Regions from separate parts of the Oricola indica genome, predicted to be linked through region 2. Evidence: predicted binding sites of a transcription regulator. Region 2 holds the regulator's gene; each other region holds the start of a gene.
The links. Region 2 encodes PhoB, which activates phosphate uptake and scavenging genes when phosphate is short. Its sites were predicted from a motif close to TGTCATNNANCTGTCAT; they were not measured.
Positions count from the first base shown of each region.

Region 1: the regulator PhoB is predicted to act here: its motif matches at 2,116-2,132, upstream of ACQK2M_RS10735 (UDP-2,3-diacylglucosamine diphosphatase).
Region 3: the regulator PhoB is predicted to act here: its motif matches at 2,147-2,163, upstream of ACQK2M_RS13440 (inorganic phosphate transporter).
Region 4: the regulator PhoB is predicted to act here: its motif matches at 2,887-2,903, upstream of ppk2 (polyphosphate kinase 2).

Region 1 is NZ_OZ245747.1:2,124,460-2,131,575, reverse strand. It holds gene ACQK2M_RS10740 (DUF3419 family protein) at 1-1,218, opposite strand, end outside; gene ACQK2M_RS10735 (UDP-2,3-diacylglucosamine diphosphatase) at 1,245-2,093, opposite strand; gene ACQK2M_RS10730 (cation-transporting P-type ATPase) at 2,287-5,013, shown strand; gene ACQK2M_RS10725 (DUF1801 domain-containing protein) at 4,985-5,413, shown strand; gene ACQK2M_RS10720 (GDSL-type esterase/lipase family protein) at 5,514-6,416, shown strand; gene ACQK2M_RS10715 (glutathione S-transferase family protein) at 6,470-7,114, opposite strand.
Region 2 is NZ_OZ245747.1:4,587,282-4,594,397, forward strand. It holds gene ACQK2M_RS22715 (aspartate aminotransferase family protein) at 1-1,032, opposite strand, end outside; gene ACQK2M_RS22720 (GcrA family cell cycle regulator) at 1,372-1,926, shown strand; gene phoB (phosphate regulon transcriptional regulator PhoB) at 1,996-2,688, opposite strand; gene phoU (phosphate signaling complex protein PhoU) at 2,706-3,425, opposite strand; gene pstB (phosphate ABC transporter ATP-binding protein PstB) at 3,482-4,291, opposite strand; gene pstA (phosphate ABC transporter permease PstA) at 4,312-5,652, opposite strand; gene pstC (phosphate ABC transporter permease subunit PstC) at 5,652-7,116, opposite strand, start outside.
Region 3 is NZ_OZ245747.1:2,681,373-2,688,488, reverse strand. It holds gene trmFO (methylenetetrahydrofolate--tRNA-(uracil(54)-C(5))-methyltransferase (FADH(2)-oxidizing) TrmFO) at 1-950, shown strand, start outside; gene ACQK2M_RS13450 (NUDIX hydrolase) at 1,080-1,502, shown strand; gene ACQK2M_RS13445 (NUDIX hydrolase) at 1,578-2,075, shown strand; gene ACQK2M_RS13440 (inorganic phosphate transporter) at 2,189-3,709, shown strand; gene ACQK2M_RS13435 (HAD family hydrolase) at 3,729-4,433, shown strand; gene ACQK2M_RS13430 (sterol desaturase family protein) at 4,437-5,432, opposite strand; gene ACQK2M_RS13425 (hypothetical protein) at 5,429-5,869, opposite strand; gene ACQK2M_RS13420 (phytoene/squalene synthase family protein) at 5,930-6,766, opposite strand; gene ACQK2M_RS13415 (Mth938-like domain-containing protein) at 6,777-7,116, opposite strand, start outside.
Region 4 is NZ_OZ245747.1:1,785,115-1,792,230, forward strand. It holds gene ACQK2M_RS09110 (helix-turn-helix transcriptional regulator) at 22-762, opposite strand; gene ACQK2M_RS09115 (diacylglycerol/lipid kinase family protein) at 983-1,897, shown strand; gene ppk2 (polyphosphate kinase 2) at 1,900-2,817, opposite strand; gene ACQK2M_RS09125 (isocitrate lyase) at 3,039-4,634, opposite strand; gene ACQK2M_RS09130 (TIGR01244 family sulfur transferase) at 4,815-5,255, opposite strand; gene ACQK2M_RS09135 (glutamine amidotransferase) at 5,484-6,215, shown strand; gene ACQK2M_RS09140 (hypothetical protein) at 6,254-6,580, opposite strand; gene ACQK2M_RS09145 (hypothetical protein) at 6,748-7,116, opposite strand, start outside.

The DNA of each region.
Region 1 (7,116 bases), 2.5 Mb from region 2:
GTCGAGCGTATAGAGATGGAAACCGCCGTAAATGGCGGAGCGGTCCGCGCGGGTCCATGTGGCGGATTGCTCCGCATGGTAGGTCCAGCGACCGAGAACCCGGTCGTCGACACGGCCCGGCAGGATGGTCGGAAGACCGGCGGTACGGAAAATCACGCGTGCGCCCGGCGCCGCCGTGCGGGTGATCTGCGACCACAGATCGTTCAACTGCCGATCCGTCATCCAGTCGACCGCGTCGAGCAGCGAGTAGCCGTGTTTCGAGCCCGCCGGCATTTCTGCGAGGAGGTCGGTCAGCGAGCGGTTCTCGATCGTCGCGCGCTCGGCATGCTGCTTCAGCGCGGCGAAATTCCCGGCTTTCAGATAGGGCGGCACCGGCCCGTTCTCGCCATAGGCGCGATTGACCGCCTGCCAGGCAAAATAGTTTTCCGACAAAGGAAAGTCGCAGAACAGCGCCCGCGTCCGTTCCTTCAACACAGCCAGCATGTCGCCGCCGGCAGCCCCGGCCAGCGCATCATATTGCTGCGGCGGAATGCCGAGGCCGATCAGGGTCGCCTTGTTCCCGGCGAGCCACTTGACGATCCGCGTGTCGAACACCGGCGCCAGATTGGCCTCGAACCAGGCCGCCTGCTCTTCCATCGACCGGCATTGCAGATAGGAGCGCAGATCGACACCTGAGAGCCGCGCCAGGACATGCGCCATGCCGATGAACCGCCCAAGCATGCCATACCGGTAAAAGCCGCGCTCGAACATGTCGATGCGACGGCCGGCAAGACCGCGCCGCGCATTCCAGTAGTCGACTGTCGCCGTATCGCAGAGCGGCGCCACAAGCCGGTCGAACAATTCCGAATTGCCCTTCCGATTGGCATGGCCGAACAGCGAGTAGAACTGGCGATGATCCGGCAGTGTCCGCGCAGCCGCCAGCTTCATGCGATTGAGCGCGACATGCGCCGGCGACAGGTCCACCGCCGTGATCGACGCCGGCCCGGCGGTCAGGTAGCTCATCAAATTGCAGCCGCCCGACGCGATGCAGACGAGATGATGGTCCGACTGGATGTCCAGCGCCGCCATGTCCACCTCCGGGTCCTCCCAGATCTGTGGATAGACGAGGCCATTGAAGGCATTGGAAAAAATGCGTTCCAGAAGTCCCGTCTTCGACAGGGCCGCGTTCTGGTGAACGGCGGCGCCAAGTTGTTCCTTGACGGTTAGCGCATCGCTCATCGTGTCTTGCTTTCCTGTTGGGACGCTCAGGCCGCGGTTTTTTGCGGCTTGGCCTTTTCCGCCGGTGCCGGCAATGCGGTTTGCAGTTTCGGCCGACTGCGCTCGCGCACGATCGCAGACCAGTCGACCAGCCGCAGCGTGCCGTCGAAATCCTCGGTGATCGCCGTGCAGCTTTCGACCCAGTCGCCGGTATTGACGTAGCGAATGCCATTCATCTCGGTCAGCGCGGCATGGTGGATGTGGCCGCAAACCACGCCATCGACATCGGATTTCGCCGCTTCCGCGACGAGGATCGACTCATAGGCTCCGATGAAATTGACCGCCTGCTTGACGCGCAGCTTGGCCCATTTGGAAAGCGACCAGTACTGCCCGCCCCAGAGTCTGCGCAGCCAGTTGAACCAGAAGTTCACCGCCAGCGCGACCGTATAGGCCGCGTCACCGACATGGGCGAGCCATCTGGCGTTGACGACGACCATATCGAACTGGTCGCCATGGATGATGAGCAGCTTCTTGCCGTCGGCGGTCTCGTGAATATCGCGGTCCCTGACCTCGATGCCGCCGAAATGCGTGCCGAGATAATGCCGCATGATCTCGTCGTGATTGCCCGGCACATAGATGATCTCGGCGCCCTTGCGCGCCTTGCGCAGAAGCTTCTGCACCACGTCATTATGCGCCTGCGGCCAGTACCAGCCGCGCTTCAGCCGCCAGCCGTCGAAGATGTCACCGACTAGGTAGATCCGCTCGGCATCGTATTCGCGCAGGAAATCGAGCAGCATGTCAGCCCGGCATCCACGCGTGCCGAGATGGATATCGGACAGAAAGAGAGTGCGGAATCGCTTTTCCTGGACCATGTCGTCGGGCTCGTGCGTCTGCATGAAATCCCAATTCCAGAGTCGCGTGTCAGGCATGTGACAGCCGGGTCGCAAGCCTGTGCTGTCTGGTCGCAGAAGACGCCCTGTTTCGCACGCACGCCCGCCACGATATGACTTTAAGCATGACCGACGCGCCGCTTCGGGTGACGGCAACGGCCCGGGCGGGTAATCTTCGACCCCAAAGCGGAGACGCCACGTGACGACGACAGACTGCCATGCGGCCGACATCGATGCCTGCCTGGAGACGCTCGAGTCATCGGCAGGCGGGCTGGAGTCCGCCGAGGCCGCCGCTCGCCTGGAAACGCACGGCCCCAATCGCCTGCCTCAACCGCCGAGACAGAACGTGGTGCTGCGTTTCCTCGCCCACTTCCACAACATCCTGATCTACGTGCTGATCGGCTCTGCCGTCATCACCATGGCGATGCAGCACTTCGTGGACATGGCGGTGATCCTCGCGGTCGTGATCGCCAATGCGGTGATCGGCTTCATCCAGGAAGGCCGGGCCGAGAAGGCGATGGAGTCCATACGCGGCATGCTCGCGCCGCACGCCGCCGTTCTGCGCGACGGCGAGCGCAAGAGCATCCCGGCCGAAGAGCTCGTGCCGGGCGACATCGTGCTGCTGGAAGCCGGCGACAAGGTGCCTGCCGACCTGCGGCTGATACGCGCCAGCGGCCTGCAAATCCAGGAGGCGATTCTCACAGGCGAATCCGTTCCCTCGGACAAGTCCACCGCTCCCGTTGCGCAGGACGCCGCGCTCGGCGACCGCTCCTCGATGGCCTATAGCGGCACGATGGTGACCGCGGGTCAGGGTCGCGGCCTCGTGGTCTCGACCGGCGCCGCGACGGAGATCGGCCGTATCAGCAGCCTGCTCGCCACGGTAGAGGTTCTGACGACACCGCTGGTGCGCCAGATGAACGTCTTCGCCAAATGGCTGACGCTCCTGATCCTGCTGATCGCTGCCGTCCTGCTCGCTTTCGGCTACTTCGTCGAGCATTACGAATTCACCGAGATGTTCATGGCCGTGGTCGGCCTGTCGGTCGCAGCCATCCCGGAAGGCCTACCTGCCGTACTGACGATCACGCTTGCCGTCGGTGTCCAGGCGATGGCCCGGCGCAATGCCATCGTGCGCCGGCTTCCGGCGATCGAGACGCTCGGCTCCGTATCCGTCATTTGCACGGACAAGACCGGCACGCTGACCCGAAATGAGATGATGGTCGCCTCCGTCGCGGTGACCGGCCACTTCTTCTCCTTCGACGGCAGCGGCTACGACCCTGAAGGATCAGTCTGGCTCGCCGACAACCGCGTCAACGGACGCGACCACCTGCACCTCGCCGAACTGGCCCGCGCTGCCGCGTCCTGCAACGACGCGTCCCTGCACAGCCGCGAGGGTTTCTGGACCGTCGAGGGCGATCCGATGGAGGGTGCCCTGCTGGCGCTCGCCGGCAAGGTGGGTGTCGACGTCCGCAGGGAGCTGTCGGCACGCACCCGCACCGACCAGATACCCTTCGATTCACGCCACAAATTCATGGCGACCCTGCACCACGATCATCCCGGCCATGCCGACATCTTCGTCAAGGGTGCGCCGGAACAGGTGCTTGCCATGTGCGCCGAACAGCGTGGCGCATCGGGGAACGGAGAAGCGCTCGACGAGGCTTACTGGACCGAAACCGCCGACAACATGGCCGCACAGGGCCAGCGGGTCCTCGCGATCGCGACGCGGGAGGTCGAGCGGGAACAGACCGCCGTCGGCTTCGCCGATGTCGAAGGAGGCCTCGTCCTTGTCGGTCTGGTCGGCCTGATCGACCCGCCACGCACGGAATCGATCGAGGCCGTGGCCGAATGCCGGCGAGCCGGAATCCGGGTCAAGATGATCACCGGCGACCATGCAGGAACGGCCGCGGCGATCGGAAGGCTGATCGGGCTCGAAAACCCCGACGATGTCCTGACCGGCCGACAACTGGACGAAATGGACGATGCGGACCTCGCCGCTGCGGTTTCCTCCGTGGATATCTTCGCGCGCACCACGCCCGAGCACAAATTGCGGCTCGTCATGGCGCTTCAGTCCAAGGGCATCACGGTTGCGATGACGGGAGATGGCGTCAACGACGCGCCGGCGCTGAAACGCGCCGATGCCGGCATCGCCATGGGCCGCAAGGGCAGCGAAGCCGCCAAGGAAGCGGCCGAACTGGTGCTCGCCGACGACAATTTCGCATCCATCGTCGCCGCCGTGCGCGAGGGCCGGACTGTCTACGACAACATCAAGAAGGTGATCAGCTGGACCCTGCCGACCAATGCCGGCGAAGCAATCACCATCGTCGTCGCCCTGCTTTTCGGCATGACGCTGCCGATCACGCCTGTCCAGATTCTCTGGGTCAACCTTATCACGGCGATCACCCTCGGCATGGCGCTCGCCTTCGAGCCGACGGAGGAAAACACCATGCGCCGGCCACCGCGCCCGCGCGACGAACCGCTGCTGACCGGCCAGATGGCATGGCAGATCGTGCTCGTCTCGGGCCTGTTCTTCGCCGGTGTCTTCGGCATCTACGCCTACGCGATCGACCGGGGCCACTCGATCGAACTGGCCCGCACCATCGCGCTCAACACGCTGGTCGTGATGGAAATCGCCTATCTGTTCTTCATCCGCAACATCTACGGAACCTCGCTCACATGGCAGGCCGTAAAAGGCACGCGCTTCGTCTGGGGCACGGTGGTCACCGTCACCGCCGCCCAGTTCGCGATGACCTATCTCGGCCCGTTGCAGCGCATCTTTGCAACAGAAGCAGTGCCGTTCTTCGACGGGGTCCTCGTTGTCGGGATCGGCGTGCTATTGTTCGCCATTATCGAGGTGGAGAAACAGCTTCGGCTAAGCATCGCCGGGAGGGCCCGTGCCCACAATGACGGAAAACAAGACCAGACCGACTGAGGCAAGCGTTGCGGATATTCTCGCCGGGGTCGAGCCGGCCCGCAAACGCGACGATGCGTTGGCGCTCGATCGTCTGTTCCGGCGCGTCACCGGCTGGCAGCCCCGCCTCTGGGGACCGTCGATAATCGGATATGGCGCATATCACTATGTCTATGACAGCGGGAGAGAGGGCGATTTCCTCGCCACCGGCTTCAGCCCGCGCAAGACCAGCCTCGTCGTCTACATCATGCCGGGTTACGCAGATTTCGGCGACATCCTCGCCCGCCTCGGCAAGCACAAGCTCGGCAAATCATGCCTGTATATCAACAAGCTGGCCGACATCGATGAATCGGTTCTCGAGGCGTTGATCCGCGCCGGTCTCGATGACCTCGCAACACGATGGCCGGTCAGCCCGTCATAGACAGGCCGCCCCAGCGCCACGCCATCAACGAAGGATAAAGGCACACCGGTGCATGGTGACCGCCGTTCCACGATCGCCCCGCGTCAAACGGCAGGTTTCGATGCCCGCATGCTCCATCACCACCGGAATGACCGCCGCCATCCTGGCGGTGCTGTCCTTATGCGCCCTGCCATCTCATGCCGCTGATGCGCCCGACCTGCCCCCGGTCCCGGAAGCGCTGCGCGACCTTGTAGAAAGCGGAAAATCCGGGCCGCGAAAAACGGTCCTGCCGCTCGGAGATTCGATCACCGACATGCAGAGAACCCGGCGCGCGGCCTGGGGCGGCTATCGCCGGCAGATGGCGAACGATCACGTCTTTGCCGCGCTTTTTCGCTTCACCGGCGCATTCGGAGACGACCTTCACGCCGTCAGCCCATCGCCGGAACCGCCGGCCATGCCCGCCGACCAGCGCAACCACTGCGGCTGGAGCGGCGCGACGCTCGACGGCTGGAACGGCCCGCGGACCTCCATCATCGAGAATTTCCGTTTTTGCCTCGCCGCCGGACCCGAACCGGATTTCGTGCTGCTGCATGGCGGAACCAACGATCTGTGGGATCCGGTCCACCGTCCCGATGCTGAACCGCCGGAAATCCGCGGGCAGCGCGTCGCCGAACGCACAATCGAGCTTGTTCGCGAAATTCTGAAGACAACGGAAGCGACCGTCCTCCTCGCGCAACTGATCCCGATGACCGGCGACGCGAGGGCCTTCGACGCTAATGTCGTCGCGTATAACGAGGCGCTGGAACCGGGCATCGACGCCCTGCGGTCAGCGCCCGATGGCGGCGGAATGTGGACCGAACGCGTCGTTCTCGTCGACATGCATGCCGCGATCCTCGAGTGGACGCTCGATGCGCCGGAAACGGCGTTGCCCGACGGTATCCATCCCAATGTCTGGGGCAGCCAGATCATGGCACGGAAGTGGCTTTCGGCGCTCTACGACCGATATCGCGAAACTGCTCCGTAACGCTGATCATCTTTTGGCGCGCGTCGCGATCAATGCCGATGGCTTTCCGGAATTCAAAGACGCCCGACGCTGACCCTTTTCTGCTGCGCCAGGCAACGCGCGATCACCGGCCTTTCGGACGCCAGAGCGATGCACCGGCCAACCGCCGGAAACCGCTCGACCAGCTGCTCCGGCGTGACATGCCAGGTGGAGTTCATCAGGACGAAGATATCGGCGAGGCTGAACCGCTCGCCGAGGTGATATGGGCCATTGGCGGCAAGGTGCGCCTCGACCGGCTGCCAGCACTCGATGATCCGTTCGGTTGCGCGCGCCCTGATACGCGGCCTGTCGCCGGGATCGGCAGACCAGCGCTCGGGATAATAGAACGGCTTGTAGGCTTCCTGCAGCGTCACGGCCAGATAGAACAGCCAGCGCAGGAATGTGCCGCGATCCGGGTCCATCACGGCGGGCGCGATCTCTTCCAGTCCATGACGTTCCGCGAGATAGAGCGAGATTGCCGCGGATTCCGTGAGGATAGCGCCATCCGGCAATTCCAGGGCCGGCACCCTGCCCGCCGGATTGATCGCCAGATAATCGGGCTTGCTATGCTCGCCCCTGGTGGTGTCGATCCGCACCAGCTCATAGGCCAGCCCGGCTTCCTCCAGCACCGCCTGCGGGGCGAAACTGGCCGTCCCCTCCGCCCAGTAGAGACGGTACATCG
Region 2 (7,116 bases):
AAGGGCGGTGTTGGGCACGACGCATTTGATGCCGAGCATCAGCCCTTCGCCGCGCACTTCGGCCAGCACGTCGGGATAACGGTCGACGATCGAGGCGAGCCCTTGCTTCAGGCGCAGCGCCTTGTCATGCACGGCCTCCAGGAAGCCATCGGCGAGGATGACGTCGAGCACGGCGTTGCCGACCGCCATGGCAAGCGGATTGCCGCCATAGGTCGTTCCGTGCACGCCGGGCACCATGCCGTTCGCCGCCTCTTCGGTCGCAAGACAGGCGCCCATCGGAAAGCCGCCGCCGATCGCCTTGGCCACGGCCATGATGTCCGGTTCAATGCCGGCCCACTCATGCGCGAACAGCTTGCCGGTCCGGCCCATGCCGGACTGGACCTCGTCGAAGATCAGCAGCAGGCCCTTGTCGTCGCAGAGCGCGCGCAAATCGCGCAGGAAGCTCAGCGCGACCGGACGGATGCCGCCCTCGCCCTGCACGGGCTCGATGAGCAGCGCCGCGGTCTCGTCCGTGATCGCCGCCTTCAGGGCGTCCATGTCGTCGAAGGGCACCTGGTCGAAACCTTCGACCTTGGGACCGAAGCCCTCGAGATATTTCGGCTGACCGCCGGCGGCGATGGTCGCCAGCGTCCGGCCGTGAAAGGCGCCCTCGAAGGTGATGATGCGGAAGCGCTCGGGATGCCCCTTGGCATAGTGATAGCGCCGCGCCGTCTTGATGGCGCATTCAAGCGCCTCGGCGCCGGAATTGGTGAAAAAGACCTTGTCGGCAAAGGTCGCGTCGACGAGGCGCTGGGCGAGCCGGCGCTGTTCCGGCACCTCGTAGAGATTGGAGGTATGCCAGAGCTTCCCGGCCTGCTCGCGCAGTGTCTCCACCAGATGCGGATGCGCATGACCGAGCGCGCTGACGGCGATGCCGCCGCCGAAATCGAGATATCGCTCGCCGCGCGTGTCCACGATCCAGGAGCCTTCTCCGTGATCGAAGGCGATGTCGGCCCGCGCATAGGTCTCGAACAGCGGCGATGGTTGCGTCATTTGATTGCCCCGCATGGTGTGCAAACGAAAAAAGCCGCCTGTTCCGGCGGCATTCCGGTTTTAAGATCAGACCGCGCTTGCGTCAATCGGGCTGGAGATTCCGCGTCTCCGGGGGGCGTCGGCAAGATAAAAAATGCAAGTTGTTGAAAACCGCGAAATCGGATTCACGGATGTCCGGCGACTCTTGTCAGCGAGTCAGCGGCCATAGTAGTTTCCTTTCAAGCGGGGCCAACCACGCAGAGTTTACTCCCAAGTTTCGCGTTCGGGTGCCGGTTTTTCTTGGAAAAACCGAGCCACGGAGAAGGATTCTGCGCACAGTCATTGGATGGAGAGACGGAAGTGAGCTGGACTGACGAACGCGTCGAAATGTTGAAGAAGCTATGGGCCGACGGCCTGAGCGCCAGCCAGATCGCCGCACAACTCGGCGGCGTGAGCCGCAATGCCGTGATCGGCAAGGTCCACCGGCTGAAATTGTCCGGCCGGGCGAAATCGGTTTCCTCGGGCGCACCCAAGACCAAGCGCAGCGTTGCGCCGCGGGCCTCCACGCCACGGGGCGGCGGTTATTCCGGCGGTGGCGGCGGCGGCGGTGGTGCCGGCGGACGCACCCTCACGACGGTTACGCATGCCGTCGGCGCGACGGTGATGAAGAACGAAGTCAGCACAGTGGCCTTCGCGGAAGCCGACCGCCGTCCGATCGAGGACGTCGTCGTTCCGATCTCGAAGAACCTGACGCTGGTCGAGCTCAATGAGAACACCTGCAAGTGGCCGCAGGGCGATCCGTTGTCGGAAGACTTCCATTTCTGCGGACACCAGTCCGAGGAATCCTCGCCCTATTGCAAATACCACGCGAAACTCGCCTTCCAGCCGACATCCGAGCGCAAGCGCTCGCGCTGAGCGAGAGGACATCAGGAAAAGAAAAAGGGCGGCCAATGGCCGCCCTTTTTGTTACGGAATTGGCGGGCGTCAGACCGCTTCCAGCGAATAGCCTGCCCCGCGAACCGTGCGGATCGGATCCCTCATCTTTCCGATATTGATGGATTTGCGCAGGCGACCGATATGTACGTCAACGGTGCGATCGTCGACATAGATGTCCTCGCCCCACACGCCATCGAGCAGTTGCGCGCGCGAGAACACCCGGCCAGGGGCCTGCAGGAAGAACTCCAGAAGGCGGAATTCCGTCGGTCCGAGCTTGATCTCGCGCCCGTTGCGATAGACGCGATGGGTCTCGCGGTCGAGTTCGAGTTCCCCGACCTTGAGCACGCTGGCGACGATTTCCGGGCGGGCGCGGCGCAACATGGCCTTGACCCGCGCCATCAGTTCGGGCGTCGAGAATGGCTTGACGACATAGTCGTCCGCACCGGTCGAAAGCCCGCGAATACGCTCGCTTTCCTCGCCGCGCGCGGTGAGCATGATGATCGGCAGGCGCTGCGTCTCTGGCCGCGCACGCAGCCGACGGCACAATTCGATGCCGCTGAGACCCGGCAACATCCAGTCGAGTATCAAGAGATCGGGCACGGATTCACGGAGCGCTATCTCGGCCTCGTCGCCGCGCAGTTCCGCGTCGACCCGGTATCCTTCCGATTCCAGATTGTACTTCAGCAGAACGCTAAGCGCTTCTTCATCCTCGACAACCATCACCTTTGGCTGATTGCCCATGCCTATGCTCCCATGCATCAAGCGTCGGGCTGATCCACGACGATTTTGTGCGTCTTGTCTTCTTTCGGGCGAAAGGCGGACAGATGCTCGCCCGTCACGATGTAATAGACGGATTCCGCGATGTTGGTGGCGTGATCGCCGATGCGCTCGATGTTCTTGGCGCAGAACAGCAGATGCGTGCAGGTCGTGATGTTGCGCGGATCCTCCATCATGTAGGTGAGGAGTTCGCGGAACAGCGACGTGTACATCGCGTCGATCTCGTCATCGCGGTCGCGGACCATGTTGATGCGCGTGACCGAGCGCGAGCCGAAAGCGTCGAGCACTTCCTTGAGCTGGGCCAGGGCGAGATCGCCGATATGGTCGATGCCGCGGACCAGATTGACGGAATGACCGCGCTCGGAAATCGCGACAACGCGTTTGGCGATGTTCTTGGCTAGGTCGCCGATACGCTCGAGGTCGCTGGCGATACGAATGGTCGAGAAGACCTCCCGCAGGTCGCTGGCGACGGGCTGGCGCTGTGCGATGATCTGCACGACCTTGTCGTCGAGCGTCGCCTGGGCCTCGTCGAGAACGAGATCGTCGGTGATGACCTTCTGCGCGAGCGGAATGTCCGACTTGATAAGCGCGCGGATGGAGCTTTCCACCATGCGCTCGGCAAGACCGCCCATTTCGGCAATCTTGTGGGCGAGGAATTTCATGTCCTCGTCGAAAGCGGTCACCGTATGGCTCGTTGGCACCATCGGACTGTCCTTCCCTTGTTTCGTTATCGCTGTTTCACCACCCGAGCCGGGAATTACCCGAACCGGCCGGTGATGTAGTCCTGTGTGCGTTTTTCGGTCGGGTTGGTGAAGATCTCCTTCGTATCACCAAACTCGACGAGCTCTCCGAGGTGGAACATCGCCGTGCGCTGCGACACGCGGGCTGCCTGCTGCATGGAGTGCGTTACGATGACGATGGTGTAGCTCTCGCGCAGTTCGTCGATCAGTTCCTCGACCTTTGCGGTCGCAATCGGATCGAGAGCCGAGCAGGGTTCGTCCATCAGGAGGACTTCCGGTTCGGTGGCGACAGCGCGCGCAATGCACAGACGCTGCTGCTGGCCGCCGGAAAGACCGGTGCCGGGTGCGGTCAGGCGGTCCTTGACCTCGTCCCAGATCGCACCGCGGCGCAGCGATTTCTCGACGATCACGTCGAGATCGGCCTTGGACTTTGCGAGCCCGTGAATGCGCGGGCCGTAGGCAACATTGTCATAGATCGATTTCGGGAACGGGTTCGGCTTCTGGAACACCATGCCGACCTTGGCGCGAAGCTGAACGGGGTCCACCTTCTTGTCGTAAATGTCCTCGTCGTCGATCGTGATCTCGCCTTCGACGCGCGCCACGTCGATCGTGTCGTTCATCCTGTTCAGGCAGCGCAGGAAGGTCGACTTGCCGCAGCCCGACGGGCCGATGAAGGCGGTGACGGCCTTGTCCTCGAGATCGACATCGACATCTTTGATCGCGTGGGTGTCGCCGTAATAGACCTGCACCTTGCGAGCCTTGATCTTTGTGTCTTTCGGGCCGGCGGCCGGCACGGTCGCGACTGTGTTGTCCGCTTCGGTCAGCATCGTTTTCATGGTCTTTCTCCTTACCAGCGGCGCTCGAAGCGGCGGCGCAGAATGATGGCAATGATGTTCATGGTCATGAGGAACAATAACAGGACGATGATCCCGCCCCATGCTTTTTCGTAGAAACTCGCATCGGCGCGGGCCGCCCAGGTGTAAATCTGGGCAGGCATGGCCGAGTTGGCCTCGGTGAAACCGGTGAGGAAGCTGTCCGGGTAGCCGCGCGCCACGAAGCCGACCATGCCGATCAGCAGCAACGGCGCGGTTTCGCCAAGTGCCTGCGCCAGTCCGATGATCGTTCCCGTCAGGATGCCCGGCATGGCGAGCGGAAGCACATGGTGGAAGACGGATTGCATCTTCGACGCGCCGACGCCCAGCGCGGCGTCACGGATCGACGGCGGCACCGCTTTCAGCGAGGCTCGGGTCGAGATGATGATCGTCGGCAAGGTCATCAGCGTCAGCACAAGGCCACCGACCAGTGGCGCAGACTGCGGCAGACCCGCGAACTGGATGAACACCGCCAGACCAAGGATACCGAATACAATCGACGGCACGGCGGCCAAGTTGGAGATATTCACCTCAATCAGGTCGGTGAACCAGTTTTTCGGTGCGAATTCTTCGAGATAGATCGAGGTGGCGACGCCTATGGGGAGGCTTAGCGCCAGCACGACAATCATCATAAAGAAGGAACCGACCACGGAAGCGCCGATACCAGCGCCGCCCGGGTTGTCCACGCCGGAATCGGCGCCAGTGATGAAGGTCCAGTTGAAGTCGCTCTTGATGATGCCCGCTTCGTACAATTCGTCAGCGAGATCCAGATCGCTGGCCTCAAGGAAACGGCTGTCGCTCACGTCCTCGCGCTTCAGGCGGCCATTGAAATAGCCGTCGACGCGTGAGGAGGTCGGCAGTTCGAAGACCACTTCCTCGCCGATCTTGTCCGGGTTTGCGGCGTAGAACTCGCGCATAATACCGCCGACCTTGCCGATCAGACGATCGAGGACGGCCGCGTCATACTCCACCTCGACACCGCGTTGCTCGAGCGCCTTGTCGAACCCCTCGACGAAGTAGCCCTGATAGGCGCCCGTCTTGAGAAGCTGGCTCTCGGCCTCGTCGAACTGCGCCTGCGTCAGGGTGAAGTCGAGCTCCACGACCATACGGGTGAAGGCGGGGATGCCGTTCGAGATGATCGAAACGAACAGCACGACCAGGAAGAAAAGGCCGGCGAGGACCGCGGCCAGGCCATAGGCCTTGAACCGGGCTTCGGTGGCGTTGCGGCGTTTGGTGTGCTCGTCCAGCGTCAGAAGTGACGCAAACGGGCGGCGGGCTTGGGCGGGTGCGCCAGTGGCTGCGGTCGCGTCGGTCATCAGTCGTACTGCTCCCGGTACTTGCGGACGATATAAAGGGCGAGAATATTCAGACCCAGCGTGATGACGAAGAGCGTCATGCCGAGGGCGAAGGCCACGAGGGCCTCGGGCGAGGCAAAGTCACTGTCGCCGGTGAGCTGGCTGACGATCTTTGCCGTGACGGTGGTCATGGCCTCAAACGGATTGAGCGACAGTTTCGCAGCCGCGCCTGCGCCGAGCACCACGATCATCGTTTCACCGATGGCGCGCGAGGCGGCCAGCAGGATGGCGCCGACGATGCCGGGAAGCGCGGCGGGAAGAATGACCTGGCGAACCGTTTCGGAATGCGTCGCACCGAGGCCAAGCGAGCCGTCGCGCATGGCCTGCGGCACCGCGTTGATGATGTCATCCGACAAGGACGACACGAAGGGGATCAGCATGATGCCCATGACGAGACCGGCGGTCATGACGGCGGTCCCTGCCTGCATCCAGCCAAGCCCTCCTTCTCCGAACACGCTCAGCAGCATCGGGCCGACCGTCAGGAGGGCAAACAGACCGTAGACGATGGTCGGGATACCGGCCAGAACCTCGATCAGCGGCTTGGCGATGGCGCGCATGTGCGGGCCGGCATATTCGGACAGGTAGATCGCCGCGAAGAGCCCGATCGGCACCGATACCGCCAGCGCGATAAAGGAGATATAAAGCGTACCCCAGAGGAGCGGCACGAAACCCAGCTCCGACGAACCGCCCCGGCCGGAGAAGCTCGGCGACCATGTCGTGCCGAAGAAGAACTCCGTCCAGGAGTAGAGCCGGAAGAATTCCCAAGTGTTGAAGACCAGCGAGAGAACGATGCCGATCGTCGTGAGGATCGCGATCGAGGCCGCACCGATCAAAAGGTAGCGAATTGTCGTTTCGACGACGTTTCGGGCGCGAAAATCCTTGTGCGACCGCAGGTAGGCCAGGATGAAACCTGCCGCCGCCAGGCCGAGCACGACCACCGCCATGAACATGTGGCCGGTAGCGTTCAGTGACCGGTAGCGCTGCGCCGCGCGCAGAACCGCCGGACCGACATCGGAGCCAAGGGCCACACCGATGGCGCCGAGACGATCGCGCACATCGGTAAATTCAGCGCGGATGTTGGATGCGGCTTCGGGATCCATCGCGCCCTGCGACACGGCCTGATCGAGGCCGTCGGCGACGCGACGCACGTCCGACATCATAAGGCCGAGCGTGCTGCCCTCCCGGACCATTTCGGGCGGAATATTGGCCGCCACCTGGTTTTCTATGACGATAGGCTGAACGATCAGCCAGACGATAAGGACGAGAAACGAGAACACCATCGTGAAGATGGCAACGCTGGAGCCGTAATAGCTGGGAAGCGAATGCAGATTCCGCGGATCGCCACCTGCGCTGGCCAGCGCTCTTTGGCGCCCCATGACGTAGCCGATCGCGGCCATCGCCAAAATAATTATGACGATCCAAAGC
Region 3 (7,116 bases), 1.9 Mb from region 2:
ATGCCCTCGCCTTCTTCGATGCGATCGCGCCGATCGTCTATTTCGATTCCATCGACATGGACACGGCCTGGTTCCAGTCGCGCTACGACAAGGTCGGCCCGGGCGGTACAGGTAAGGACTACATCAACTGCCCGATGGATCGCGATCAATACGAAGCCTTCATCGATGCGCTGATCGCCGGCGACAAGACCGAATTCCGCGAATGGGAAGGCACGCCCTATTTCGACGGTTGCCTGCCGATCGAGATCATGGCCGAGCGCGGACGCGAGACGCTGCGCCATGGGCCGATGAAGCCGATGGGCCTGACCAACGCGCACAAACCAGACGAAAAGCCTTATGCCGTCGTGCAGCTTCGCCAGGACAACGCGCTCGGCACGCTCTACAATATGGTCGGGTTTCAAACCAAGCTCCGCTACGGCGCGCAATCCGAGATACTCCGGATGATTCCGGCGCTGGAAAACGCCGAATTCGCCCGTCTCGGCGGCCTGCACCGAAACACCTACCTCAACTCCCCGGTACTGTTGGCCGGAGACCTGCAGCTGAAGAGCCGCAAGGGCTTGCGCTTTGCCGGCCAGATCACCGGTTGCGAGGGGTATGTGGAATCGGCCGCCATTGGCCTTCTTGCCGGGCGTTTCGCAGCCGCGGACAGGCTGGGCGAACCCGTTCTCCCGCCGCCCGCAACCACCGCTTTCGGCGCGCTCCTCAACCACATCACCGGCGGTCACATCGTTTCCGACGACGAGAAGAAGCGCTCCTTCCAGCCCATGAACGTGAATTTCGGGCTGTTTCCGCCGCCGGACGCGGGCGCGATGAAGAAGCCCGAAGGCCATGAGGGACGTTGGCGCGGCAAGGACAAGGCACTGGCGAAGAAACGCGCCATCACCGAGCGCGCAAAGCGCGATGCCGCGCAATGGCTGGAAGATTTCCGGCCGCGCGAAGCCGCAGAGTAAAAAACTCACTTTTCCTGTTTCTTCGGGGTTTTCGGGGTTCCGTTTTGGCGGCCCCCGTTCCTATACTTCCCCATGAGCAACAACGACGGACCCCGCATCCGTCGACGGCAACGCCAGCATTTCCAGATCATGAGAGCGCTGAGCTCGGCACCGAAGGTGCAGCACGGCGCCCTGCCATGGCGATACGTCGACGGCACAATCGAAGTCATGCTGGTCACGAGCCGGGATACCGGTCGCTGGGTCATCCCCAAGGGCTGGCCGCATGACGGCATGTCGTCTGCCCGGTCCGCCGCACAGGAAGCCTTCGAGGAAGCCGGCATAACCGGCGCAATCACAAAGAAGACGATCGGACGGTTTCACTACCTGAAGTTCATGGGCGACTCCGACGCGATCGACTGCATCGTCCACGTTCACGCGCTTGAGGTCGAGGAAGAGCTTTCCAGCTGGCCCGAAAAGAACCAGCGCACGCGGCGCTGGTTTCTGCGCCCCGAGGCTGCCGATCTCGTCGACGAACCTGAACTGCGCGACGTCATCCTGAACTTCACGCCGTAATCCCGAACGCTCTTGCCGCAGACCGCGCGAAGCGACTACACGTCGTGTTCACTCCCAAACGAATCCCCGGACGGTATGCAGGAAGAATCGAAAAAGCGATCCATTCTCAGGCGCGCCACCGAAGTGCTGAACATTCCGGCGCTCATGGCGATACCGCCGCGCGTCCAGTATGGCGCGCTGCCGTGGCGCATGCGTGATGGAACGCTGGAGGTCCTGCTCCTGACGAGCCGCGGCACCGGCCGCTGGGTTATCCCGAAAGGCTGGCCGCACGACGCGCTGTCATCGGCACAGTCGGCCGCGCAGGAAGCCTGGGAGGAGGCCGGCATCAAGGGTCCGATCACGGCCGAACCGGTCGGCTCCTATCACTACGAGAAGATCCGCGACGAGGGCAGCGCGGTCGATTGTATCGTCTATGTTCACGCGCTGGAGGTTCGCGAAAACCTCGACGACTGGCCGGAAAAGAAGCAACGCGACCTGAAATGGTTCGCCCGCGACGAGGCGGCGCATTCGGTCGCGGAGCCGCAACTGCGCGACCTGATCCTCTCCTTTCTGCCTCCGCTCCCCTATTCCTGATGTAATCCACGATTTTCTGGCCGTGATCAGCAATCCTGGCGGAGCTTTGCCCGTTCGCCGATTGTGGAAACCGTCATCGAACTGTTACATCGAGGCTCCCGAAAGGCCTTTGCATGTCTGTCCGATCTCGTCTGCGCAAGAAAGAAACCCTCGACAAGGATCTCGACAAGATCGTCCGATTCGAGGAAGCCGCCGGTCATGTCTCGCGCGGATTGGCCGGCCCCGGTCTCAGCCTCCTTTTCATCGCGGCAGCGGCGCTGTTTGCCGCCGTCTATGTCTCCGGCGAGCATAACAGCGTCATCATCATTATCGCCGCCATGCTCGGCGGCTACATGGCGCTCAACATTGGTGCCAACGATGTCGCCAACAATGTCGGCCCCGCGGTGGGATCGCGCGCCCTGTCGATGGTCGGCGCGCTTGCGATCGCGGCCGTCTTCGAGAGCGCGGGCGCCCTGATCGCCGGCGGTGATGTCGTTGGCACGATTTCCAAGGGCATCGTCGATCCGGCCACGGTCTCCGACACCGGAACATTCATCTGGGCCATGATGGCCGCCCTGATCTCCTCGGCGCTCTGGGTCAATCTGGCAACCGTTCTCGGCGCCCCCGTCTCCACGACGCATTCCGTCGTCGGCGGCGTCATGGGCGCGGGGATCGCGGCGGCAGGTTTTTCCGCCGTCAACTGGCCGACCATGGGCGCGATCGCCGCAAGCTGGGTGATCTCGCCGGTCCTTGGTGGGGTCATAGGCGCGGCCTTCCTCGCCTTTATCAAGATCAAGATCATCTACCAGGACGACAAGATCGCTGCATCGCGGCGCTGGGTTCCGGTTCTCCTCGGCGTCATGGCCGCCGCCTTCTCGGCCTATCTCGCCATGAAGGGCCTGAAGAAGATCATCCACCTCGACGGTTTCGTCATCATTGCGATCGGCGTGGGCTTCGGCATCGCGACCTACGCGCTGACCAAGCCGGTGATCCGCCGCCAGTCAGAAGGCATGGAAAATCGCAACCAGTCGGTGCGCCACCTGTTCTCCATTCCGTTGATCTGCTCAGCAGCACTGCTGTCCTTCGCCCATGGCGCCAATGACGTCGCCAACGCCGTCGGCCCCCTCGCCGCGGTTGTCCACACCGCCGAGGCCGGCGAAGTGTTGGCCAAAGTCTCCATTCCGTGGTGGGTCATGCTGATCGGCGCGATGGGCATTTCGATCGGCCTCGTGCTGTTCGGGCCGAAGCTGATCCGCATGGTCGGCGAACAGATCACCAAGCTCAACCCGATGCGCGCCTATTGCGTCGCGCTGTCCGCGGCCGTCACGGTCATCATCGCGTCCTGGCTCGGTCTTCCGGTCTCCTCTACCCACATCGCGGTCGGTGCGGTCTTCGGCGTCGGCTTCTTCCGCGAATGGTACACCTCCAAGTCGAAGCGCCGGCGCGCCTACATGTCCCGCAAGCTCGGTAATGTCCGGCCGAACGGAGAGCCGCGTCCGCGCCCCACCTCCGTCTCGCAGCCCGAGGAAGCACGCCGGCGCATGCTGGTACGCCGGGCTCATTTCACGACCATCGTGGCGGCCTGGGTCATCACCGTGCCGGCCGCAGCCTTGTTGTCCGCCGTGATCTTCCTTTTGCTGGATGCGGCCTTCTAGGGCGGCTATATCGCCATTCATGCGCACCCTCACCACGATCGCCTTCGACGCCGACGACACGCTCTGGCATAACGAGCGCTTCTTTCAGGATAGCCAGCGGCGGTTCGCGGAGCTCCTGAGCGCCTTCGCCGACGAAGCAATGGTCGAAGCCGAACTGATTTCGGCCGAACGGCGCAATGTCGGCTTCTACGGTTTCGGCGTGAAGGGTTTCACGCTCTCGATGCTGGAAACGGCGACGACGCTGGCCGGAGACGACCTGCCCCCGTCGGTCATCCGCGAGATCCTCGATCTCGGCAAGGCGATGCTGGAACACCCGGTCGAATTGCTGCCCGGCGTGGTCGATGCGCTTCGGCGTCTCGGAGACGATTACACCCTGCTGGTCGTCACCAAGGGCGACCTGTTCGACCAGGAGCGCAAGTTGGTGCAATCCGGCCTTGCCGACCATTTCGCCCATGTCGAGATCGTCTCCGACAAGACGCCGGACACCTATCGTCGCGTCTTCGACCGGCACGGCCACGGTCCGCAACGCGCGATGATGGTTGGCAACTCGCTGAAATCTGATGTCCTGCCGGCGCTGGAGGCCGGAAGCTGGGCGGTGCATGTGCCGCACGAACTGACCTGGGCGCTGGAACATGCCGAGGAACCCGCCGGTCATCCCCGCTATCGCAAGGCCAGTGCCCTGTCCGCCCTGCCTTCCCTGATTTCGGAAATTATCAACGCGTAAGGCCTATTCGCCCGGGACAAGCGCGTCCTTGCTTGGTTCCAGCGCCTCTGCGCCCGGCAAACCCGGCATACCGGCCTGGTCGGGATGCAGACGCACATAGTCCGCCTTCAGGTCTTCCGAGCCCTTCCGGCTGCCGTCATGGCTCCAGCCCGGCGGCATGAACAGATAGCCGAGCCGCTGGCGCATTGTCAGGCCGGGCTGAAACGCGTCGCGCAACATGTTGACCCATTCGTGGAACGCCACTTTGAACGGGTTGAACGTGCCGATGTTCTTGACGATGCCATAGCGCGGCATGTCCTCGTCCAGTTCCTCGACGAAGGAGCCGAACATGCGGTCCCAGATGATCAGCGTACCGGCATAGTTCGAATCGAGGTAACGCGGATTGGTCGCGTGATGGACCCGGTGATGCGACGGTGTATTGAAAATCAGTTCGATAGGCTTCCACATCTTGCCTATCGCTTCGGTGTGGATCCAGAACTGGTAGACGAGGTTGAGACCGCCGACGAAGGCGATCATCAGCGGATGAAACCCGATCAGCACTAGCGGGATCCGCAGCACGAACATGCCGGTAAAGGTGCTCGTCCAACTTTGGCGCAGCGCCGTCGACAGGTTGTAGTGCTGCGAGGAATGATGATTGACATGCTCGGCCCACACCCAGCGCGAGCGATGCGCGATACGGTGGTACCAGTAGTAGCGAAGGTCATCGAGCAGGAAGCAAAGCGCCACCGCCCACCAGGAAAAGCCGAAATCATAGACCCGGAACTGCCAGACCCACATCAAAACGCTAAAGGCGACGAAGCCGAGCAACAGGCCGGAAACGACATTACCCGTTCCCATCAGAAGGGAGGTCAGCGTGTCGCGCGTCTCGAACCCGGCCTTGCGCTCCGCATGGGTGAGTTTCAGATAGGCGAGTTCGGCCAGGATCGCGATGATGAAGAAGGGAATCGCGATCTGGGTCACATCGGGATAATTCGGAATTAGCTGGCTCAGATCCATCATGCCGCTCGCTGGTTTGCGGATCGGTCGAGTGTCGAAGAAAACAGGCCGGCGACGATCTTCGCCGTTTCGTCGTCGTCGAAATGAAGCTCGGCGCGCGGCCATGTGATGTCGCCGGTATCGAGATCGACCGCGCCGGCCTTTACCGCGCTCGGCGACGCCGCGATCTCTCCGCGATTGACGAACCGCGTCAGATACTTGCTACCGATCGCGTGAACGAGCCCGACATGACCGTCATCGGTCTCCAGCACGGCGTCGCGCCGATCGGTAGACAGGATGCAGCGCGATATCGCCACCTCGGGATAGTCGATCGCAAAACGCTCAAGCGCATCCTGCTCGCTGCCGAGCTCGGCCGGGCGTGATCCGCCCGTCAGATGCACAACAAGCACGATCAGCGCGATTCCACAGGTGACGACGGCCACGAGTACCGGTAGCGGCAAGCGCACTCCTCCCATGCTTCCCCTCGCGCGATCCTAGCCGTTTTGACTTTAACGTCAACGTCAGGAAATCGCCCGGCGCATGAAACGCCACTGGGTCCGCAGCGGTGTGAGCGAAACCGGCGTTTCGGCCGCGTCCGCGCCGGCTTTTATCGCCCGTTCGAGGACCGGTAAGACCACTGCCAGCGGCAAAAAGGCCACGCGCAGCGTTTTGGCATGCCCGGCGACATGCTCTTCCGCCCTTGAAAGATGATCGCGCCCAAGCTCCGCAAGAATCGAAACCGCGCGTCCGGCGGCATCCCGGTTGCTTCCCGAAAGCCAGGCGCCGGAATCCGTGCCGGCAGCGGCGAGAATGTCCGCCGGGATCAGCACCCTTCCCTGCTGGCGATCATGAGGCAATCGCCGTATCAGCCGCGAGATGCCATAGGCGACCCCGGCGTGCCCGGCCGCGTCGGCGGTCTTCGGATCGTTTCCGTCCGCGAGAATCTGCGCAGACATCTGGAATACGGCCGAGACCGTCTCGCCGAGATAGCCCTCCAGCGCCGTCCGGTCCGGCATCGGGTCGTGATAAAGATCGAAGGTCCGCGCCTCGAGAAGGTTCTCGAACGCTCCGCGCGGAAGCTTGTAGTGTTCGATAGCGTCCAGCATCGCAGCGCCAACCGGGTGCTGGCGCGCTTCTCCATCCCGTTCGCCCGAGACGGCGTCGCGCCACCATTGCAGACGGATTTCGCCGGGCATGGGCTCGGAGACGAGGTCGCGAATACGCGATATTTCAAGATCGAAGGCAAAGAGGGCCGCCAATGCAGGTCGCTTTTCGGCGGGCGCGAACAGAACCGTCAGATAACGCTCGCTGTCGCCTTCGCGCAGAAGGCCGAGACAATGATCGAAATGTTCGGCCATGGCGCGTCCGTCACGGATTTTCGACGGCGATCAGCGCGGCCGCGACCGCGCGATCCTCCGACAGCAGGACATTGTATGTCCGCACCGCAGACCCGGTGCTCATCGCGTCGGTGACGACACCGCGCTCGCGCAGCAACGCCTGCAATTCCTTCGGCATGCGCCGGAACTCGGTGCCCATGCCCACCAGAAGCACTTCGATTTCGCCCGCCTCGTCGAGCACGGCCGACAGGTTGGCTTCAGAGATACCGTCCGGTGCGGTCACGTCCCATCCATGCACGCCGGATGGCAGGCACAGGATCGAGCCGCGATGCGACATGTCCGCGAACCGGAAACCGCCCGCGCCATAGGCA
Region 4 (7,116 bases), 2.8 Mb from region 2:
CTTAGCGAAGGCAGGATCGAATTACAACTTCTGATCGTATCGACTTAACAATTTCAACTCCAGCGCGCGAGCAATCGCCGCCGACTTGTTGGACACATGCAGCTTCGTCTTGGCGCTCTGGAGGTGGGCGATGACCGTCCAGCGCGAGATTTTCAGAATTTCGCCGATCTGCTTGTCGGTCTTGCCCTGCGCGCCCCAGTAGAGAACCTCGATCTCGCGGTCCGTGAGGTCGACCTTGAGCGGATCGTTTTTCAGGAACTGTTCGGTGACGGTCAGCGCGATGATATGGGAGTGTTCCCGGAATTTTGCCATCAGGCCGCTGGCCTCGTCGCGGGCGTTGGTGACATCGACATCGGTGGCGAATGTCGTCACGGAGCGGATGTTCTTGCCGATATGGACGGGCATGCCGATGGTGTAGAGGCCGATATCATGCGCTATCGCGCCTTCGGCCAGTTCGGCGAGTTCGGCATTGTCCGGATGACGGTGATCGAAGATCACGGCGCTGACCGACTCGAGTCCCTTCGCGATGACGGGATCGATCTGCGCATAGTTGCGCTCGGTATAGCGTTCCAGCCACTTCTCAGGGTAGGTCGTCACGATGATGTTGGAGGCGATTCCTCCGCCGCCGACCTGGGCCCAGAAGGATATGTAATTGCTCCCGGTGTCCGCGCATGCTTTCTTCATGGCTTCCAGAATGGCGGGCGGAAAGTCGGGATTCGATGGCGCCACGACGAAATCGGGCGCGACCAACACGCGATACATTACAGATTATTCCCCCAATGACACGCAACCGGACGTCGTCTGACGCGTTCGAAAGACAGTGCCCGAAAAATCATACAATTAATTGTAGGCGATTACAGCGCGCCGGGACAACCCGTATATCGGGGCCGTTATCACCGCCGGGCTTTGGCGATTTGGTGGAGCGCCCCATTTATACTCGCAGCGCCACAGCCGGAGAAAAGAGAGAGGTCGTTTCACCGCCATGCATTTCGCCGCAGTGATCAATCCCGATGCCTCGACGCTGAAAACAGTCGACAGGGACCGGCTTGCCGATTCTCTGCGCGAACGGTTCACCGAAAAAGGCCACTCCATCTCGATCGGCTTCCACCATGGAGCGGAGATGGGCGAGGCGTTGACCGAAGCCTGCGAGGCGAAAAATACCGATGCCGTGATGGCGGGCGGCGGTGACGGTACGATCTCGGCGGCAGCCGGCATCATCCACAAGACGGACAAGGCGCTCGCTATCCTGCCCGGTGGCAACATGAACCTGTTCGCGCGTTCGCTCGGCATTCCGCTCGACATCGAACCCGCGATCGCAGCGCTTGCGGCCGGCGAACCGAAAGCGGTCGATATCGCCTTCGCGAATGATCGTCCCTTCATCCACGAATTCTCGCTCGGGTTGCATCCGGAGATGATCGAGGAACGCGACCGCCAGAAATTCGGCTCCCGCCTCGGCAAGCTGATTGGCGGCATGCGGTCGCTCTCGGGGGCGATCCTGCGTCCTCCGCGGGTACGGATCCGGATGGAGAATGGTGATGAATCTGGGCGCGCCATCGTGACGTCCGTGTTGGCCATTTCAAACAATCCTTACGGGGAAGGGCATCTGCCCTATGCCGACCGTGTCGATACCGGCGAGCTCGGCGTCTATATCGCTCATGCGCGCAAGCCGGCGGAGCTGGCGGCGATAGCGGCCCGGATACCGGTCGGCACCTGGGCGGGCATGCCGCAGATGGAGGTTTTCACGGCGACGCATCTTCGACTGACGCGAAGGCGTACGGTGAAGGCCGCAATCGACGGCGAACTCGTCAAGATGAGCAGCCCGGTCGAGGTGCGGATCGCGCCGGGCGGGCTCAATGTGATCATGCCGCGCGAGGCCGATGCCGTGCGCGGTCAGTAGGATCAGTACTTGCTCGGCACGTAGAGTTCCGGCGGCAGCACGGCGCGTTCGTATTCCGGATTGAACACGCGTTCCGGCAGTTCGATATCGTCGTGCGGTACAGGTTCGTAGGGAATCAGGTTCAACAGGTGGTCGATGCAGTTGAGGCGCGCGCGCTTCTTGTCGTTGCCCTCGACGATGTACCACGGGGCTTCGGGAATGTTGGTGCGCGCGAACATCTCCTCCTTGGCCTTGGTGTATTGCTCCCAGCGCACGCGCGACTGAAGGTCCATTGGCGACAGTTTCCACTGCTTCATCGGATCGTGGATGCGCATGAGGAAGCGCATCTGCTGTTCCTCGTCGGTGATGGAGAACCAGTATTTGACGAGGCGGGTGCCGTTTCGCACCAGCATGCGTTCGAATTCGGGAACGTCGTCGAAAAACTGTTCAACCTGGTCCGGGTTTGCGAAGCCCATGACCCGCTCGACCCCGGCGCGGTTGTACCAGGAACGATCGAACAGAACGATCTCGCCGGCAGCCGGCAGATGCGGGACATAGCGCTGGAAATACCACTGCGTTTTTTCGCGATCGGTCGGCGCGGGCAGGGCGACGACGCGGCAGATGCGCGGATTGAGACGCTGGGTGATGCGCTTGATGACGCCACCCTTGCCGGCGGAATCGCGGCCCTCGAACAGCACGACGATGCGCTCGCCGCTATAGGCAACCCAGTCCTGCAGCTTGATCAGTTCGGATTGCAGGCGGATCAGCTCGCGGAAATAGACCCTGCGGTCGATCTGCGTGGGATGCGCCTTGTTGTAGATCTTGCGCAGTTCCATCGATAATGCGGGCTCGGAAATCTCCAGCTCGAAATCTTCATCGAGCGTGTCCGCTAGTTCCGCCTCCAGCCAATCCTGAACATCGTCGTGCTGACCCGTATCCATCGTCATTGCATCCTTGTCCTTTTGATCTGTCCCGGCGCCGGGCGTGCCGACATTCCTTGGCTGCGCTGTTTGAAGCTTTTGTGACACACGCACCTTACGCCAATCCATCGCGCGGTGGATATTTGGCGGCAGCCGGCCCTTGCGATGAGGGTGCTTCTCCGGTCTTGACGTAAAAAGGCGGGCCGAAGCCCGCCTTTTCTCCTCCTCCAAGGATCGCCGGGTCAGGCGGCGAACTGGTTCATGGTGTTGTCCTTGCCGCTGGCCTTGAGCGCCGCTTCGCCCGCGAACCACTCCTTGTGGTCGTCGCCGATGTCGGAGCCGGCCATGTTCTGGTGCTTGACGCAGGCGATGCCCTGGCGGATCTCGGCGCGCTGGACGTTCTTGACGTAGCCGAGCATGCCCTCCTCGCCGAAATACTCCTTTGCCAGATTGTCGGTCGACAGGGCGGCCGTGTGGTAGGTCGGCAGGGTGATGAGGTGGTGGAAGATGCCGGCATCACGCGCCGCGTCGCGCTGGAAGGTGCGGATGCGCTCGTCGGCTTCGGCGGCCAGTTCCGACCCGTCATAGGCGGCGCTCATCAGCGTCGCGCGGTCGTAAGCGGACACGTCGCGGCCCTCGGCCTCCCAGGCATCGTAGACCTGCTGGCGGAAGTTCAGGGTCCAGTTGAAGGACGGCGAGTTGTTGTAGACCAGCTTGGCGTTCGGGACGACTTCGCGGATGCGGTTCATCATGCCGCCGATCTGGCCGATATGCGGCTTCTCGGTCTCGATCCAGATCAGGTCCGCGCCGTTCTGCAGCGAGGTGATCGAATCGAGCACGCAGCGGTCCTCGCCGGTTCCGGGCCGGAACTGGAACAGGTTGGAGGGCAGGCGCTTCGGGCGCAGCAGCTTGCCGTCGCGCTTGATGACGACATCGGAGGAGCGGAGCTCGTCGGCCGAAATCTCCTCGCAGTCGAGGAAGGCGTTATACTGGTCGCCGAGATCGCCGGCTTCGCTGGAATAGGCGATCTGCTTGGTCAGGCCCGCACCGAGAGAATCGGTCCGCGTGACGATGACGCCGTCATCGACGCCAAGTTCGAGGAAGGCGTAGCGGCAGGCGCGGACCTTGGCGAGGAAGTCCTCGTGGGGAACGGTGACCTTGCCGTCCTGGTGGCCGCACTGCTTCTCGTCGGACACCTGGTTTTCGATCTGCAGCGCGCAGGCGCCAGCCTCGATCATCTTCTTGGCGAGCAGGTAGGTGGCCTCGGCATTGCCGAAGCCGGCATCGATATCGGCGATGATCGGCACGATGTGGGTCTCGTGATTGTCAATTCTGTGCTGGATCTCGGCCGCCTTGTTGGCGTCGCCGGCATCGCGGGCGGCATCGAGGTCGCGGAAGAGCAGGTTGAGCTCGCGTGAATCCGCCTGGCGCAGGAAGGTGTAGAGTTCCTCGATCAGCGCGGGCACGGAGGTCTTTTCATGCATGGACTGGTCCGGCAGCGGGCCGAAATCGGAACGCAGCGCGGCGACCATCCAGCCGGACAGGTAGAGATAGCGGCGCTTGGTGGAGCCGAAATGCTTCTTGATGGAGATCATCTTCTGCTGCCCGATGAAACCGTGCCAGCAGCCCAGCGACTGGGTGTAATTAGCCGGATCTGCATCGTAGGCCGCCATGTCCTCGCGCATGATCTTCGCCGTGTAGCGGGCGATGTCGAGGCCGGTCTTGAACTTGTTCTGGGCGCGCATGCGGGCGACCGCCTCGGCATCGATGGCGTCCCAGCTGTTGCCGCGATCGGCGATCAGATTACGAGCTTCCTGGATATCCTGGGTGTATGACATTTCGGGTTCCTCTCGTCGATTTGTAAAAATCTGTCATGTCGCAATGCAGCGGAGATGGGCGAGAGTCACGAAAATCGCGCAAAACAGCGCCGCAATTCGTGTCGAAATGTTGCGGCGCGGTGTAACGGGCAGTAAAATTGTAAAAAATTTACAAGACGGGGCGTGTCAATCCGGCGTCTGTCAGGCGGCGATGGAGGCCGCGTGGTCGTCGATGAACTCGCGCAGTTCCTCGAGCTGGTAGCCGGCCTGCGCGGCGCTCTGCAGAACCGTGTCGGTGCCGAGGCGGGCGGCGGAGGCCTGCGCCCACAGGATGGTGGAGCGATTGCCGGAGCGGCAATAGAACAGGATCGGGCCGGGAAGATCGCGCAGCGCCTTCGCCTGCGCGGCGACGGGCTCATCCTCGGTGACGTCGTGATTGGTCACGGGCAGGTGGCGATAGACGAGGCCGTAGCGCAATGCGGCGACTTCGGCTTCCTCGCTTGGCAACTGGTCGTTGGCCTCGCCGTCGGGGCGGTTGTTGACGATGGTGCGGATGCCGCGCGCGGCGATGTCCGCGAAATCGTCCGCCGTGAGCTGCGCGGCGACGAAGACGTTGTCTTCAAGCTGTGCGATCCTGGCCATGCGGGCCGCCTTTCCCGTTCGAACCGCCCGGTGCCGGACGCAATCCGGGCTGGCGCCATTATCGCTCTCGCCGAGGCCGGTGGATAAGATGGCGAAGCTCAATTGGCGGTGCGCGGAGGAATTCCTTTGCGCGGGCGCGGCGTTCGGTGAAAAGCGAATCCGCATGCGCGTTTGACGCAGGCGGGCGATTGGCTCATTAAACGCGGCGTTCCTTCCAAGGCGGGCCCCATGAAACCGTTCCTGATCCTGCAATTGCGCCCCGAGGCGGAGGCCTCCGACGACGAGTTTCGCGCCATCCTGGACAAGGGCGGGCTGAGCGAGGATCGCGCGCGGCGCATTCGGCTGGAGCGCGAGGAACTGCCGGCGATCGACCTTGCCGATTATGCCGGCGTGATCGTCGGCGGCGGGCCGGGTTGCGTGTCCGACGCGCCGGAGGACAAGAGCCCGCTGGAAAAGCACATCGAGGACGAGGTGATGAGCCTGATGCCGGCGATCACCGGGGGCGACGTGCCGTTTCTCGGCTGCTGCTACGGCATCGGCATCCTGGCGCATCACCTGGGCGGCCGCGTCTCGAAGGACCGCTTCGGCGAGCCGGTTTCGGTGGTGCGCGCGACGGCGACCGAGGCCGGGCGGGCCGATCCGCTGCTTTTCGGGATCGACGGGCCGTTCGACGCCTTTGTCGGCCACAAGGAAGCGGTGCAGGACCTGCCGGAGGGCTGTGTGCATCTGGTGGCGGGCGATGCCTGTCCGTTCCAGATGATCCGCTTCGGCGAGAACGTCTATGCGACGCAGTTCCACCCGGAAGCCGATGGCGAGGTCTTCGCGCTGCGCATCCGCATCTATCGCGAGAAGGGCTATTTCGACCCCGGCGACGCGGAGCATCTGACGGCGGCGGCGCGGCGGGGCGACCCGCAGGCGGGCGCGCGCATTCTCAGGAATTTCGTCGAACGCTACGGCTAGTGCCTTTTTTCCATAGCAACTTGAGTTGCACCAGCCCTTCACTTCCCCGCGACGCGGCCCTCGGGCCGGTATTTGTCCATCACCGCATCGAGGCGGGTGTTGGAGATCGCGGGATTGGCGGCCTGGAGGCAGGGAAGCAGGATCGCCTTGTTGGCGGTTTCGCGCGCCCCGGACGCGCGGGAGCCTTGCGGGGCCGGGTTCACATTGGAAAAGCAGGCGACGAACTGGCCGGGCGCGATGTCCAGATCGGCGGCGATCTTTTCGACCGGGCGGTGCGGATCGTTCTTCAACGGTTGCCGCGCCAGCGCGGAATTCGCAGCAATGCCGGCCACGGCGACGGCCAGAACGAGCAGGTAGAAGCGCATGGGAGACCTCCGGATGCGTTTCGGATCATGGCACGATAGGGGCGGAATCGCGGCAGGCCCAGTTACAAATCGGTAAGGAAGAAGGGCAGGGCGCGCGCGATCGTCCCCGCGCGCCGGTTGTTCCGGCCGCAAGCGCCTTGCCGTCTTTGTCACGGGCGCACACCCGGTCACGACGTGTTCAGCGGCATCGCCGCCTGACACGCCAGCGCATGGCATTCGCGCAGGATATCGTCGGCCTCGTTTGCCGGCCGCTTGCGATGGCCGGGCGGAAGGCCGCGCCGCAGAAACGGGCGGTGCCAGGGACCGCGCAGGCCGGCATCGCGGCGGGCGCGCCGGCGAGCGAGGCGCTTCGCGTGGCCGTCGATATCGTCCAGCGCGCGTTTCAGCGCCTGAAGGCGGCGGCAGAGCGTGCGGGCGCTCACCTCCTCGTTCGGGTCGGCAAGCATGAACCCGTCCTGCGGGAAGGGGCGCAGGCCGTGCCAGCCCCGCGCATCGAAGCGGCGGGGCGGATCGGTCAACGGAAAGGCGGGAATGGC